Regions from separate parts of the Mechercharimyces mesophilus genome, predicted to be linked through region 2. Evidence: a T-box and tRNA genes for the amino acid it is inferred to sense, from the RefSeq annotation. Region 2 holds a T-box; the other holds one or more tRNA genes.

Region 1 (7,610 bases), 110 kb from region 2:
ATTTTCCCGCTTGGGTAACCGGTATGAAATGATCGGCCCATATACATCGTTTACATCTGAGATGAAGGAGGAGATTCTCTTGTATCTACGAAAAAACGCTCAGAAACTTAGGGAATCTGAATCCGAATATTGGGAGAAGAACAGCTTGCATGTGCTAAGTTGGTCGATCCGTCGTGCGGAAGAAAGAGAGAAGGTTGAAAAGACCGTGAAGTCCACCGCCTTAACAAAAAAATCAGGGGATAGTCGCTTTTTGTTACCTACTCTTCCATTGGCCACGGAACCTGGTTTGTCGGAAGGGATTACGCAACAGCTAGAACATTTTTACGTTGATTATGTTTCTCACTTTCAGGAGAGAACACAAGCGCTGTATCAAGAAACATTAAAGGACCTCACAGAATATATCTCTACCTATTTCGGTGTTTCGTTCCATTGGACACAATTGACCCAACCTGTCCTCATTCATTTTTTAGGTGTTTGGTATCCAGATAAAGGTCATAAAAGTGTAGCAAGATCTAAGATATTCCTTAACACCTTAAAACATTTGTTTCGCTGGTTGGATCAAGCGAAAGTGGCTCCAGTGTACTCTTTTTTTCGGCAATGCTATTCTTCCTTGATTCGATCTCTTCCAGCCGCTTTTGAGGTAAAGAATTGGATGGTGACGGAGGAGGGAAGTGGGGCTATTGTTTCTACTGAGGAAAGTGCTGAATCCCTCTTTCCTATAGAAATCACCACTACAGGTGCGTTTGTCTCCCTAGAGGGAAGGATGTTCCCACTAAAGAGTAAGGCGATTCCACCAAGCTGTACCGGTATGCACTTTTGTATTCGAGGGAAGGTGGTTATGGAGGAAGAGGGTGTGGAATTGGTTTCGGTAACCAGAGTGTACCCACTTGAGCCCGATCCTCATACGGTTGAGGAACGAAACGAGAACCATTCCAATATGTAAATTTTTCTGCACGGTGATCCGGCTGATGGACTGGACCATGGTGAGATATACTATGGAAGCACTCAACTACAAGTCGAGGAGGCGCTTTCATTGCTCCGCTTTCTACAAAAGTTGACTCAAGGCATGGGTGACGATGATAAACAGGCCGGTCCGAAGAAGGGGAAGAACCGGAATTTGGAGGAGCTCATGAATGAATTTGGTGCAGAGTTTTTGCAGAAGGAAGAGCGGCAAGCAACAAAAGAGTCAGGCGAGAGTAAGGAGCAACTTGGAAAACAGTTAGAAGAGGAATTGGAAGAGCTGAACTGAGGTTGAGTGTGAAAGGGCTAATCGAAAAAGGCACCCACTGGGTGCCTCTCGATTAGTCCTGTTTTTATGGAAAAATCATGAACCCAGTAGCTAGCTACGAGTCCATGATTCATGCAAGCGTTTTACTCATTTTTATGTGCTCGATCCCTGCTTCCATAAAAGGTGCACCTGCCAGTGTATAGCCAGCGCGCTCATAAAATCCTTGGGCTCGAACCTGCGCATGTAACGCGATGTTTTGAGCTCGTTGTTCGCGGGCGAAGCTTTCCATGCGTTGCAGGAGTTTATGACCGATTCCTTCCTTGCGGTGCTCCTTGAGCACAGCAATTCGCTCTGCTTTGGCAGTATGATTGTTTAGAAAGCGGACACGACTGGTTGCAACGGGTTTTCCATTAATCAATGCGAGAAAGTGGGTAGACTCTTCTTCATGCTGATCGATTTCATCCTCTGCTGGAACATGTTGCTCCTCAACGAAAATCGTCTGTCGAATCTGGAAGGCCTGCTGGATCTGTTGTGGTGTTTGTGCGGTTACAATTAGTACATCCAATGGATTCCATTCTCCTTTATTGGTCACCAGTTAAAAGAAAGCTTTGATAGAGTGACCATGACTGATTTTCTAATTGATAAAGCAGGTGAAACCGGTCTACTTGGGTCTCGATATTGATGTCTGTCATACGTAAACTTCCATAAACATCAAGCAACTCATCTTCAGGAAGTTTTTGTCCAATGGTGATATGAGGAATAAAGGCATGTGTCTCTGGAAGGTCAAGGGGACCAGAATTTATTTTTTGATGTAGTTCCCCCAATTTTGTTCCATCTCCCAAAGCTAAGTATAGGGTGGGGCTGTTTGGATGGAAAGTGCCAATTTTGCTGAAGTGGATCGTGAAGGGGGAAGCTTGTTTGGAAACTCCCTCTAAGTGATGAACCACTCTTTCGATCTCTTGCTCCTCTTCTCTTTCCAGTGAAAATGCTTCTTTGAGTGTAATATGGGGTGGGATGAGCCCGTAGTGAGGGTCATATCGTTTTCGATAGGAGTTTGCGACGTCTTGCACCTTTTTTTCAGGAAAGATGGCCACTCCGTAAATCATGTTACCGCCTCCTCAATCTGTCAACAAAATAAGATCCCTTGTAGGAGCAAGTTTTGCATAGAAGCTCACATTATTATGCCCCGCAAGAGTGAAATAAAGGCCTTTGGAAGAAATTATAGCAAAAAAAAGCCCCCTTTGCGAGGGATGTGGGCAACAGAAAAGGAGCAGCTTATGGGCTGCTCATTATTCGAGGAGGGAACATCTGTCCAATGGCAGGTTCAGATGGTCTTGCAGTAACAAACGATATCCTCGTTTGTTACTGCATAGTATGCGATTGTATTGGTGCCCGTATCCGCACTTTTGCAAAATGTACGATGTCCCAGTTTTCGGTGCTCTGATGACATTCGAAAAAAATATAAAAAAACCCTTGCATGATCCAAATGGATGTAGTATAGTATTAATTGTCGCTGGCAAACAGCACTCACGAAAACGAACAAATCATAGTAATGACGCGGGGTAGAGCAGTTGGTAGCTCGTCGGGCTCATAACCCGGAGGTCGCAGGTTCAAGTCCTGCCCCCGCAACCAATACTTAACTCACATGGAGCTGTGGTGTAGGGGTCAACATGCCTGCCTGTCACGCAGGAGATCGCGGGTTCGAATCCCGTCAGCTCCGCCATTTTTTTTGGGCCTATAGCTCAGTTGGTAGAGCAGTCGGCTCATAACCGATAGGTCACAGGTTCGAGTCCTGTTGGGCCCACCAGTCGATGTCTTTTACCGATAAAGTAGGGGCAGTTAGCTCAGGGGGAGAGCGCTTCCTTGACACGGAAGAGGTCGTTGGTTCGATTCCAATACTGCCCACCAGCAGAAGAGCACCCAGAGGGGTGTTTTTGTTTTTTTTAGTAAATCCTCATGTATGTTTTATGCTCCCTTCATATTATAGAGTTAAGATAAGTTTACAATGCCGATGGTCTGGGGGTAATACCAAAAATGGAGCGCTTGGTTACCTGGATTCAAGATTATGATGATCGCTTGATCTCGCTGGTTAATTGCCAGTGGAAATGTCGCCCTTTTGATTGGTGGATGCCACGGATTACCCATGCGGGTGATGCCAGTGTGACTATACTGTTTTTACTAGCATGGTGGTTTTTAACCCCTTTCTCCGAGATCGCAATTGAAGGGCTATTGGCATTGGGAACAAGCCACCTGTTGGTGCGGTTGATTAAGGCGGTTCTTCCGCGCTTGCGTCCCTATTTGCACTTGACGCAGTTGCACACTTTTCCTAATCCACTTTCGGACTATTCTTTTCCTTCTGGTCATACCACGGCTGTTTTTTCGATTGCGGGTGTCTTTTTCTTTCATGCACCCTTGCTGTCACTTCCTCTACTGATACTTGCGGCCATGGTAGGTTTTTCACGCATGTATCTTGGCTTGCATTACCCCACCGATGTGATGATTGGTGCCTTTATCGGTTGGCTCTTTGCTTGGGGAACCATGATGCTTTTCCACTAGATTTGTCCTGTTCTCTGTGCTTCTAGGCTCAAATGTGATGTCCGCCAATCTTGTTCGAGCGGTCTTTGAAGATACTGGCATCGAGCAGGGAATGAGCATACAGGACACTGGTTTTTCCGTACTTTTCTTGAATCGTATCGACGGCTGTTGCAAGCCGTCGATTTTTTTCTGTTGTACCGAATAAATCTAACTGAATTCCATCGCTGGTATCTTGCAAGTTAGAGAGCGTGAGTCCGATCAAACGAATGGGCTGGTTTCTCCAGTGCCGGCGAAAAAGTGTCTCAGCTGCTTGATAAATGATCAGGCCAATATTGGTGGTCTCGTTTAGACTGAGGCTCCGTTGAATGGATTGAAAATCGGTGCTTCTGAGGACAAGAGAAACCGTGCGTCCCAGTGAATTGGCTAAGCGTGCTCGTCTCCCGATTTCATCCGCTAGTTCACGAAGGACGAGCAGCAGGTCTTCTTCCTCTGTATAATCGTAGGGAAGGGTGAATTGGTGTCCGATGGATTTTGCTCCTTCTAGCGAGAAGGGGTCCACTGGACTGGGATCGATTCCGTGGGCCGATTGGTGTAGAGCGCGACCGATGATACCAAAACGACGCTTTAATCGTTGGGGATCGGTTTGTGCAAGGTCTCCAATGGTGCGAATGCCCATTTTGTGAAAGTGACTCTCCATGCGTTTGCCCACTCCAAAGAGTTCTTTGATGGATAGTGGCCAAATCCTTTGTGGGACATCTTCTAAAGTGAGTTTGGTCAACCCGTCTGGTTTGTCCATCTCAGCAGCCATCTTTGCCAGTAATTTATTGGGGCCAATTCCGATCGAGCAAGGGATGCCCATTTCCTCTGCAATACGTTGCTTGATTTTTTGTGCCACCTGCTGACTCTCTCCCATGAGTTTTTCGCACCCGGTTAGTTCGACGAAGGCTTCATCGATCGAAAAAGGCTCTACAAGCGGAGAAAATTGTTGCAAAATCTGCAAAATGCGCGTGGAAACTTGTAGATAGGTTCCCATGTGTGGGGGGACGAGCCGAGCGGATGGGCAGAGAGCTTTGGCCTCGTGGACAGGCATGGCGGTTTTGACACCGAATTTCTTGGCTTCATAAGAGGCGGCAAGGACAATCCCATGCCGTTTCAAAGGGTCCCCACAGACGATAATAGGCTGTTGGCGGTATGAAGGGTAAAGTGTCTGTTCGACACTGGCATAAAAGGCATTCATATCAGCCAATAAGATGGTTCGTTCGGACTGACTCATCACGATTCCCTCCATCAGGAACGTTTGTTCTTGTTCTTATTATACGGCCTGCTGAGCAGGAATCAACAGGAGATATTTTCAAGAAGAAAAAGGTTGAACGCGGCCGTTGAATAAGGTGGCCTTTGCTTGATAGGATTTCGCTAAAAATCGGCACAATTCATTGGCTTTCCCTTTATCGCCGAACGTGGAGGCGGGAGGAAGGAAAAGCTGAATAGAAGAAAGGGTTTTCTCTAGAGAGCTGCTTCGTTCGATCCCGATCATCAAGGAGTGATAGCGAGAAGAATCTATCCCTTTTAAATAGAGCCAATCTTGAGGGTATTTTGGATGAGGGTGGATCGTGTAAGGAAAAGCAGCTTTTGCGTAAGACCAACTTAATTGTTCACCCGTGCGTGTGGTGAGGTGTTGGTATTCTTCCAGTTTTGTACGAAGGTCGCTTATTGAAAGTTCGCTATTTAAGTGAATAACAGCGCGGTTAGTCATCGGAATCCCCTCTTTCGATTGAAAATAACAGACTATTCTCATCATACCATGAGAAGGGAGGGCCCGAAAGGGAATGAATACAAAACATCCAGCAATGACAATTCTCTTGATAGAGTTAGAATGAATAGGAGTTCACTTCTTTGTGATCATGTTGCTACAGATCGGAAAAAGGGCGGAGAATGGGAGGGAAGGGAAGGAAAAAAGCATAGAAAAGTGAATAAAATGGAAATAGAATCTATAAAATATTATGATTTCTCAATTGTGTTTAGGGGGTCTCTGTGGTAAAATGATACCGAATAGATGATAAAGATACGATGGGGGATGAACGGATGCGAAAAGCGGATCTTTTGGACGAAGTCCGTGCCGACATCGGTCTTGCGTCCGATAAGATAGGCACCGATATCCGTAGGCTGTATCGAGTGACTGGAGGGACCTTGTATAAGAAAGTGCCTGCTTATCAGTCCGTGGCGGTCTACCTATCAAGCAAGACGCAGTTTGAGTGTATATTCCAGGGAGGGTATAGCCCCTACCCACCTGTCATCCGATTTGGAGAAGGTCTACATAGCTTGGCTGCCGTTCGAGGAGATGTAGTGTGTGAAGAGATTGGGACTAGCTTGGAAGTATATGTTCCCTTCTATCACGGTCACCATTTAGTAGGTGAATTGGTTGTTCTCGGTGAAGAGTTAGGCAGTATAGATGAAGAGGATGTGGCGCTGTTTCGCGAAGTAGCGTCCCTGTTTGAGACGAAAGTGAAAAATACGATCCGCGATGAGGGATAGAGGGCTTTGAGAGTGTAATTGTCTCCCGAACAGGTCATATAGCAGCATGGGGAAGAGCGAAAGTGAAAGCCCATACTGCAGGTGACACGAAAGAGAGCCCATGTTTTTTTCATCTAAGATATAAATGTACGATAGGCTGATTTTCCTACCCATCATAGAAGATCGATCTAAGTAAAGCGGTGTAGAAGGCGACATTTCCTTGAGGATGTGTGGTCTTCTTTTTGTTGTCACCACATTATTAAGCCTCTTTGTGAAGAAAACGTCATCCAGATAACGGGTATTGACGAAATTAGTATAGCTGAATATAATAAATGTAACACGCTAATGAAACCGTTAACAACGATAGAGGGGGAAATAAAAATGGAATTGCTTATCTGTCAAGGCTGTGACCAGGTGATTTCGTATATGAATGCGGAGAAGTGGGGAACGGTTTATGGTCGATGTGATACCTGTAAAGATGGAAAGAATCATGTGAAGCACGCCATAAAGAAGTAAGTAGTGCTCCTTCAATTACAAGACCGGCAATAAAGTCATTTAGATGGAAGAAAACAACAGATGAATCGATTTATTTTGAAAAGAAAAAAGAGACAAGGAGAATCTCCTAGCAAAAAGGAGAAATCCTAGTCTCTTTTATTTGTAAAGAAAGGGAGTCGTTCTTTTCGGGAGGAATCTTTTAATTGTTATCTTCTTTCGTATGAATCACGTGGATCGTCTTAATATCCGGGTCTTGCGGGCCCTGGACAGGTAGACCAGCACGGATATGTGCTTCAATGTATTGGATATTCTCTTCAGTGATCCTCTCTCCAGGAAGGAGAACGGGTATCCCAGGGGGATAGATCATGACGAACTCCGCCGTAATCGCACCCGCCGAATTTTTAAAATCCACTGCAACCGTATCGGCATAAAAAGCATCGCGTGGACAAACAGCTAGCTCGGGGATATCAGGCAGACGAGCATCTTCTAGCAAACGTTCATCCGGAGTGTAAAACTTTTGAGCCAGGTCAGCAAGTGCATTCACCAAGGCTTGTACCGATTCTTTTGTGTCCCCAGGTGTAATGATACACAAAATGTTGTAGAGGTCACTTAGCTCTACTTCGATGCGGTGAACCTCGCGTAGCCATTTCTCTGCGTCATAACCTGTAATGCCCATTTGCTGAAGGTGGATCGTAAGTTTGGTTTCGTCCATATCATAGCGTGCATCCCCGTCCAATATTTCCCGACCAAAACAGGATAGGCCTGGAATTTCATTAATACGCTCCCGTGTCTGACGGGCTAGTCTTAATGTTTCATCCAACAGCTGGGTTCCTTGAGTCAT
Region 2 (7,610 bases):
TCTCGATTATCATCCCTGGTGATACGAAGTTGTTTGGGTTGTTGTCGAGCGGGAAAGAATGGATCATTCCTTGGCATCACATCGTGAAAATCGGAGCGGATGTGATCTTGGTACGACTGGAACAGCGTTCATTTGACTCTCCCCCAGCACAGCCACCGTTTACTCCCTCGCAGTAACGGAGAAAAGTTTTAGTTTAGCGGTTGCATGTGGTAATATATGATCGAGGGAGGGGAACATATGGAGCCTTTTCAACTTCATGAAGCAGGTAGAGTCCCTCAGCTCCGTCTTCGCCAGTGGGAGGAGAGGGAACCGGGTTTATCGGTGGGTATGAGTCTACGTAGTCATCCCAGCGATCAGGAGGATACCGGCTGTTCCTATCACTATGCTCTGCATGTGCGAGCAGAGGAACCGGACCTTGTCATTCCTTATCGTAGGCAACTAGCAGAAGAACTAGGATTTTCCTTCGATGCATGGACAAGTGGACATCAAGTTCACGGGGTTCACATTGAAGAAGTCACGGCGAGCGAGCGCGGTCGCGGGAATACCTCCTTAGCTTCCTCTTTACCTGACACGGATGGATTGATCACAAGGGAGAACGAGCTTCTGTTGACTTCCTTTTATGCGGATTGTGTTCCCTTACTGTTTTATAGTCCAGTAAATGGGGATATAGGTGTCGCACATGCAGGTTGGAAAGGAACTGTAGGAGGAATCGGGCCACGAATGGTGAATGTGTTGACGGAGAGGGGAGCTACTCTCTCTGATATCCAAGTGGCAATCGCTCCATCAATCGGTCCCTGTTGCTATGAAGTGGACGAACGCGTGATGACTCCTGTTCGTGAACAACTTGGCAAGGAAGCAAACGAAGTGTTGGCACCTGCTGAAGAAGAAGGTAAGTGGTGGTTGGACTTGAAAAAGACGAATCAAAAACTACTCCTTCAGGCAGGGATACAGGCTCACCAAATTCTTGTCTCCTCACACTGTACATCCTGCAACCGTGACTTTCATTCGCATCGACGGGATCAGGAGAGAGCGGGTCGTATGGTTGCTTGGATAGGAAAGAAAGGGAGCCAGGCATGATAGAGATAAAAGAGAGAAAAGAGAAGATAGATGAAGAAATTCGTGTAGCATGTGCGCGCGTGGGTCGCGATCCTCGTTCCGTTCATGTCGTCGCTGTTACGAAATATGTTGATGACGATACTACCTGTCAAGTACTTGACAGTGGAATTGAACATATTGGAGAAAATCGTGTACAAGAAGGAACTCGAAAATGGGAGAAGTTAGGCGATAGGGGAACATGGCATTTCATTGGACGCTTGCAACGAAACAAAGTGAAAGAAATTGTGAGTCGCTTTCATTATATCCACTCTTTGGATCGCTTCTCTCTAGCAAAAGAGATTCAAAAAAGAGCAGAACGGGTAAATAAAGTCATGCCTTGTTTTGTACAGGTAAATGTTGCTGGTGAAGAGAGTAAGCAGGGATTGGAGCCAGTGGAAGTGTTGGACTTTGTTAAGGAAACGGCTTCTTTTTCACATATTGATCTAGTCGGTCTAATGACAATGGCCCCGTTTAGTGCGCAACCGGAAGAAGTTCGCCCTGTTTTTCGTCAATTAAAAAGCATTCAACAAGAGGTGCAGTCCGCCTCTATCCCATCTGCGGGGTTGCCTCATTTATCGATGGGCATGTCACGAGATTATCAAGTGGCGATTGAAGAAGGAGCGACATGGATTCGTCTCGGTTCAACATTGGTCGGAGAACAACGAAAGTAAACCCTAGATGAATGGCTTTTCCTCCATAAGCGAAGCTGTTTAAGTAGGGATTAAAGGAGGGAGTACAGTGAGTTTCTTAGAACGCGTCATGGGTTTTTTTGGTGTAGATGACGAAGAGACAGAAGAATATATAGAAGAACCGGAAGAGAGGATGGCGTCTAATAAAAAGAGAAATGTTGTTTCCATCCACTCGCAAAAAAACATTCGGGTGGTCCTTTTAGAACCAAGAACCTATGATGAAGTTCAAGAAATCGCTGACCACCTCAAAAGCCACCGCCCTGTGGTCGTCAATTTGCAATTGATTCAACGGGAAACAGCGATGCGGTTTGTTGATTTTCTGAGTGGAACGGTTTATGCTCTGGGAGGAAACATTCAGAAGTTGGGAACACATATCTTTTTTTGTACACCGTCCAATGTGGATATTCAAGGAAGTATGACCGATTTTTTGAAGAATGAAATGACTAATGACTGGTTGAGGTGAGCCGATGGGAACAATTATTTCAGTGATTTACTTGCTAATTAGGGCTTATTCATATATATTAATCGGGTACATTTTATTATCTTGGTTTCCTCAAGCCAGGGATTCGGCACTGGGGCAAGCGCTGGGGCGCATTGCAGAACCTTACTTAGGCTTATTCCGTCGTTTTATCCCACCGATAGGGATGATTGACATATCCCCGATAGTGGCAATTTTAGCCTTACAGTTTGCTGGGCAAGGGCTAATTACCATTTTACAGCTGGTAGCAGGTGGGTTGTGATATCGTGAACCCGTCTCGTTATTGCCATTTTCGTGCTAGCGAACATCCCTTTGTCAAGCGCTGTGAGGATTGGATCGAACGTACCTATACACGGCATCAGTGGAATCTTACCCCCTTCCTAGATCCGCGACAGCAGTACATCTTGGAGACGCTGGTTAATCAGAATTCGGATGTACAATTGAAGCTGGATGGTGGCTATGAAGGAGCGGAACGTGCGCGAGCACTTATTCTTCCTGACTATGCTTTTCCGGACGAGAGTGACTTTGGCCTCTCTTATCTTCAGGTAGAGGCGAGAAGCGGAAACATGGGCTGGCAGCACAAAGATGTACTGGGTTCCTTACTAGGATTAGGGATTAAAAGGGAGCAGATAGGGGATATTACGACTAGCACTTATCATACACACATTATTGTGACGATGGAGATGATGGACTACCTTCGTTCCATGTGGACGCAGATAGGATCCCAGCATATCTCTTTGAAGCTCATCTCGCGCGAAGAATACCGGGTCGCGCTTCCCAAGATAAAGGAGATCCAAGCAACGGTGGCATCGTTGCGCGTGGATCGTATTGTTGCAGAAGGGTATTCGCTCTCCCGAAGCAAAGCGGCTCTGTTGATTCAGAGCAAAAAATGTCGAGTTAATTGGACGGATATTGAGGAACCGTCGTTTGCAGTCGAACCAAGTGATATGATTTCGCTTCGAGGTTATGGACGGCTGAAGGTGGGAGCGATTGGTGGAGTGTCAAAGAAAGGACGACAATGGGTGAACCTTTATCGCTATATCTAGCGTTATGATTTAGGACAGGCCTTTTGATGCATGCAAGGGGTAACGAGAGAGCAAGTCGAATGTTTGCGACTAGATTTGCTGAGCGTGTTTTTAGCGAAGATGCCCTGCGGGTGAGGAATGGTATGAAGTCCCGATTCCCCCAAGAGGTGTGAACTTCACAAAGGTGTAGTGGCATCCAAGAAGGATTTTTGGTACCATTGTCGAATAGGAAAGACAGTGTCTATATTTAGGAGGTGCGGAGAATGGCATTAACGCCAATGGATATACATCAAAAAGAGTTTAAACGTTCATTCCGTGGATATGATGTGGATGAAGTGAACGATTTTCTTGATCTAATTATCAAGGACTTTGAATTTCTCGTACGCGAGAAGCAACAATTGGAACAACAAGTAGAAGATCTGCAGGAGGATTTGGAGCGCACATTGGAGCAACAACCACAAGCGCCAATGGCACCACCAAAAACAACAGCTCGCTTTCAAGCACCACCAGAACCAAAACCACAACCACCGGCTCCGCAACATCATCAGTCGGAGAGTGTATTGGCATCGATGGAGCAAAGCATCCACAAATCGATTCGCGTAGCACAAGAAGTAGCCGAAGAGGTTCGTCTGAATGCGAAGAAAGAAGCAGAGTTGATTGTGCAAGAAGCGGAGAAAAACGCAGACCGTATTATCAATGAAGCATTGCAAAAAGCACGTGCCATTCATAGCGAACTCTTGGATCTACGTCAGAAAGCAACAGTCTATCGTGCTCGTTTCCGTACATTGGTGCAGTCTCACTTAGATATCCTGGATAACACGGATTGGGAGTCTCTTGATGATCTGGAAGAAGGTTTGGATGAACAAGGACAGCAACTGGAGTCATTGGGGGATCCTAATACGAGACTCTTGGAACAACCTGCTGAGGAAAGTGATCCTTACAACGGATATGAAGAGCAAGAAGGTTACCAAGATACTTATCAAGACGCTTACCACGATGAATACGCCGAAGATGCCTATCATGATGGTACCGATGAGTATGGTACAGGCATGGAGCAAGAACAGGGCTACATGGAACAAGGATACATGGAAGAGGAAGAGCCGCGCCGTGAACTGAGACGGACGTCGCGCAAACTGAAGAAAAAAGCCATGTATTAATATGTGGGACAAGCATGGAACGGGAGAGTAAATGGAGGAGACTTCCGATGGCAGCGAGTTAGGGACGGTGGAAGCCTAACCGGAAACCTTCTATTGAAGATCACCCAGGAGCTGTCACCTGAACACCACTAGGGTCGTAGGGTAGACCGAATCATTCTCGTTACGAATGTGAAGTGGATCCAATCCGTTTGGCTTGCCGAAGGGTTGGGTGAAATAGGGTGGTACCGCGGGAACCTTCTCGTCCCTTAGGGGGATGTTGAGGGTTTTTTTGTTTATAAGAAGGATGGGAAATCCTGACCGAAAGGATGAAGGAAAATGGATTATAAGCAAACATTAAATCTCCCCCAAACATCATTTGCGATGCGAGGCAATCTGCCGAACCGGGAACCGGAAATGCAAGCGCAGTGGGAAGAAATGGATATTTACCAGGCTCGACAAAAGAAAAATGAAGGGAAACCGTCGTTTATTCTGCATGACGGTCCACCCTATGCCAATGGAGACCTTCATATTGGTCATGCACTCAATAAGACACTGAAGGATTTTATTGTCCGCTACAAATCAATGGCAGGTTTTCGTGCTCCCTACGTGACCGGCTGGGATACGCATGGCATGCCGATTGAAAATGCGATGATTAAAAAGAAGAAGGTAAAGCGTAAAGAACTAGATCCTGTTGAATTCCGTGAAATGTGTAAGGAATATGCGCTCTCCTTTGTAGAAAAACAGAAAGCACAGTTTCGGCGCATGGGTATAAGTGATGATCCGTCTTATTCTTACGTAACCCTGCAGCCAGAGTATGAAGCAGAACAGATTCGTCTCTTTGGTCAGATGGTGAAAAAGAATCACATCTACCGTGGACTAAAAACAGTTTATTGGTCTCCTACATCGGAGACGGCGTTGGCCGAGGCAGAAATTGAATACCAAGATAAGCGTTCACCGTCGATTTATGTTTCCTTCCCCGTAGCGGAGGGGCTAGGCAAGTTGCCACAAGACAGTGAAGTCGTAATCTGGACGACCACTCCTTGGACGATTCCTGCCAACATGGCGATTGCGTTGCATGCGGACATTGAGTATAGCCTCGTAGAGGTAAGTGGACGCAAGCTGGTACTAGCCAAAGAGCTTGTAGAAGGCGTCATGGAAAAAATAGAGGAATCCTCTTGGCAGGAGCTTGCTACTTATAAAGGAGCGGAACTGGAGGGGGTCATTTGCCGTCATCCTTTCTATGATCGACCCAGTCCACTCCTGCTAGGGGAGCATGTGACGTTGGAAGCGGGAACGGGTTGTGTGCATACGGCGCCTGGACACGGAGAAGATGACTTTGCTCTCGGACAGCAACATGGCTTGGAAATTTTGTGTCCCGTTAATGAAAAGGGCGTATTTACTGAGCAAGCACCTGGTTTTGCCGGGATGTTTTATGAGGACGGAAACAAAGCTGTCACCCAAAAATTAGAAGAAGTAGGTTCGCTCCTTCACCTCGGGTTTATTACGCATCAATATCCCCACGATTGGCGAACAAAAAAGCCGATAATCTTCCGTGCGACCGAACAGTGGTTTGCTTCCATTGATGGTTTCCGCGAAAAGATGTTAGCGGAAATCAAAGAGGTCGATTGGAAACCGGCATGGGGAGAAGTGCGTCTTGCCAATATGATTCGCGACCGTGGTGACTGGTGTATCTCCAGGCAACGGATTTGGGGTGTTCCTCTCCCTATTTTCTACTGTGATTCCTGTCGAGAGCCTCATATTACAGAAGCTTCGATTGATCACGTAGCAGAACTGTTCGCTCAAGAGGGTTCTTCTAGTTGGTTTGCCAAGGATGTGAGTGAGTTATTACCTGCAGGGGCGAAGTGTGAAGCGTGTGGTGGCACCCACTTCGTGAAAGAGACAGATACGATGGATGTCTGGTTTGACTCAGGGAGCAGTCACGCAGCGGTTTTAGAGCGACGTGAAGAGCTATGTCGTCCGGCTGACCTTTATTTGGAAGGGTCAGACCAATATCGTGGCTGGTTTAACTCATCTCTTTCGACTGCGGTTGCGACGACGGGCAAAGCACCTTATAAACAAATTGTCAGCCATGGTTTTACCTTGGATGGAGAAGGACGCAAACAGTCCAAATCCCTCGGGAATACCATTGATCCACAAAAGGTGATGAACCAGTACGGAGCGGACATCTTACGCTTGTGGGTATCCTCTGTTGATTATCAAGCAGATGTACGTGTGTCGGATAATATCTTAAAGCAAATTGCCGAAGCATACCGCAAAATCCGTAATACGTTCCGCTTCCTACTAGGGAACCTGGCAGACTTTAATCCAGCGGTAGATCGTGTGGACTCTGACCAGTTAGAGGAAATCGACCGTTATGCCCAAATCAAGTTGAGCCGGTTGGTCAAAGAGGTAGAAGAGGCGTATGATCGCTACGAGTTCCACCAAGTTTATAGTCAAATTCATAAGCACTGTGTGGTTTTCTTGAGTCAGTTTTACTTGGATATCCTAAAAGATCGACTCTACACCTTGCCCCAAGCGGATCAGGTGCGTCGTTCCGCACAAACCGTGTTGTACGATACGGTTGTCGTACTCAGCCAAATCTTGGCCCCCATCTTGCCTCACACAGCGGATGAAGTATGGCAACACATCGAAGGAGTAGATGAGGAGAGTGTGCATCTGTCCGATTGGCCACAGAGCGAATCCACACAGGATACGGCTTTAGAAGAACGCTGGGACGAATTCCTTGATGTGCGTAGTACCGTTTTAAAAGCCCTTGAAGAGGCGCGCGCGGAGAAAACAATTGGGAATTCGTTGGGTGCGGCTGTTCATCTATATCCAACAGTTGGACAAGAAACATTGTTCACGCAAATGGGTGACCTAACACAACTCTTTATCACCTCTGCGGTAACCGTTCATTCTGCGAAAGAAAGCGGTACAGAGAACGAGGAACTGGTGGTACGTGTTCAACCTGCCACAGGAGAGAAATGTGAACGGTGCTGGGTGATCTCACCTACCGTTGGCGAGGACGAAACCCATCCTACCCTGTGCCATCGCTGTGTCGAGGCAGTGGCAGAGCTGGAGTAATGGTAAGAATCAAAAGGTCTTCTTGAAAGAGAAGTGTGAGGAGATTGTATATAGCAGATAGTGATTGGAAAGGAGGGGGATTCCCCCTCTTTTTTTTCTGGAA

Evidence for each region. The T-box of region 2 lies ahead of ileS (isoleucine--tRNA ligase). A T-box ahead of a tRNA ligase gene usually reads a tRNA of that ligase, here a tRNA-Ile.
Region 1: it encodes a tRNA-Ile, which carries the amino acid that the T-box ahead of ileS (isoleucine--tRNA ligase) is inferred to sense. The anticodon was not compared.

The regions. Positions count from the first base shown of each region.
Region 1 covers NZ_JCBAPH010000001.1:515,863-523,472, forward strand. The annotation lists gene AC6RGY_RS02700 (YecA family protein) at 1-943, shown strand, start outside; gene AC6RGY_RS02705 (hypothetical protein) at 1,034-1,249, shown strand; gene AC6RGY_RS02710 (GNAT family N-acetyltransferase) at 1,359-1,793, opposite strand; gene AC6RGY_RS02715 (2'-5' RNA ligase family protein) at 1,810-2,334, opposite strand; tRNA gene AC6RGY_RS02720 (tRNA-Met) at 2,785-2,860, shown strand; tRNA gene AC6RGY_RS02725 (tRNA-Asp) at 2,876-2,951, shown strand; tRNA gene AC6RGY_RS02730 (tRNA-Ile) at 2,960-3,035, shown strand; tRNA gene AC6RGY_RS02735 (tRNA-Val) at 3,062-3,136, shown strand; gene AC6RGY_RS02740 (phosphatase PAP2 family protein) at 3,263-3,784, shown strand; gene dinB (DNA polymerase IV) at 3,813-5,036, opposite strand; gene AC6RGY_RS02750 (DUF1885 family protein) at 5,115-5,516, opposite strand; gene AC6RGY_RS02755 (hypothetical protein) at 5,846-6,295, shown strand; gene AC6RGY_RS02760 (GapA-binding peptide SR1P) at 6,656-6,790, shown strand; gene AC6RGY_RS02765 (aminotransferase class I/II-fold pyridoxal phosphate-dependent enzyme) at 6,969-7,610, opposite strand, start outside.
Region 2 covers NZ_JCBAPH010000001.1:623,423-631,032, forward strand. The annotation lists gene AC6RGY_RS03325 (YlmC/YmxH family sporulation protein) at 1-176, shown strand, start outside; gene pgeF (peptidoglycan editing factor PgeF) at 238-1,077, shown strand; gene AC6RGY_RS03335 (YggS family pyridoxal phosphate-dependent enzyme) at 1,074-1,766, shown strand; gene AC6RGY_RS03340 (cell division protein SepF) at 1,834-2,247, shown strand; gene AC6RGY_RS03345 (YggT family protein) at 2,252-2,524, shown strand; gene AC6RGY_RS03350 (YlmH family RNA-binding protein) at 2,529-3,308, shown strand; partial or broken gene AC6RGY_RS03355 (DivIVA domain-containing protein) at 3,551-4,138, shown strand; T-box leader at 4,451-4,693, shown strand; gene ileS (isoleucine--tRNA ligase) at 4,760-7,507, shown strand.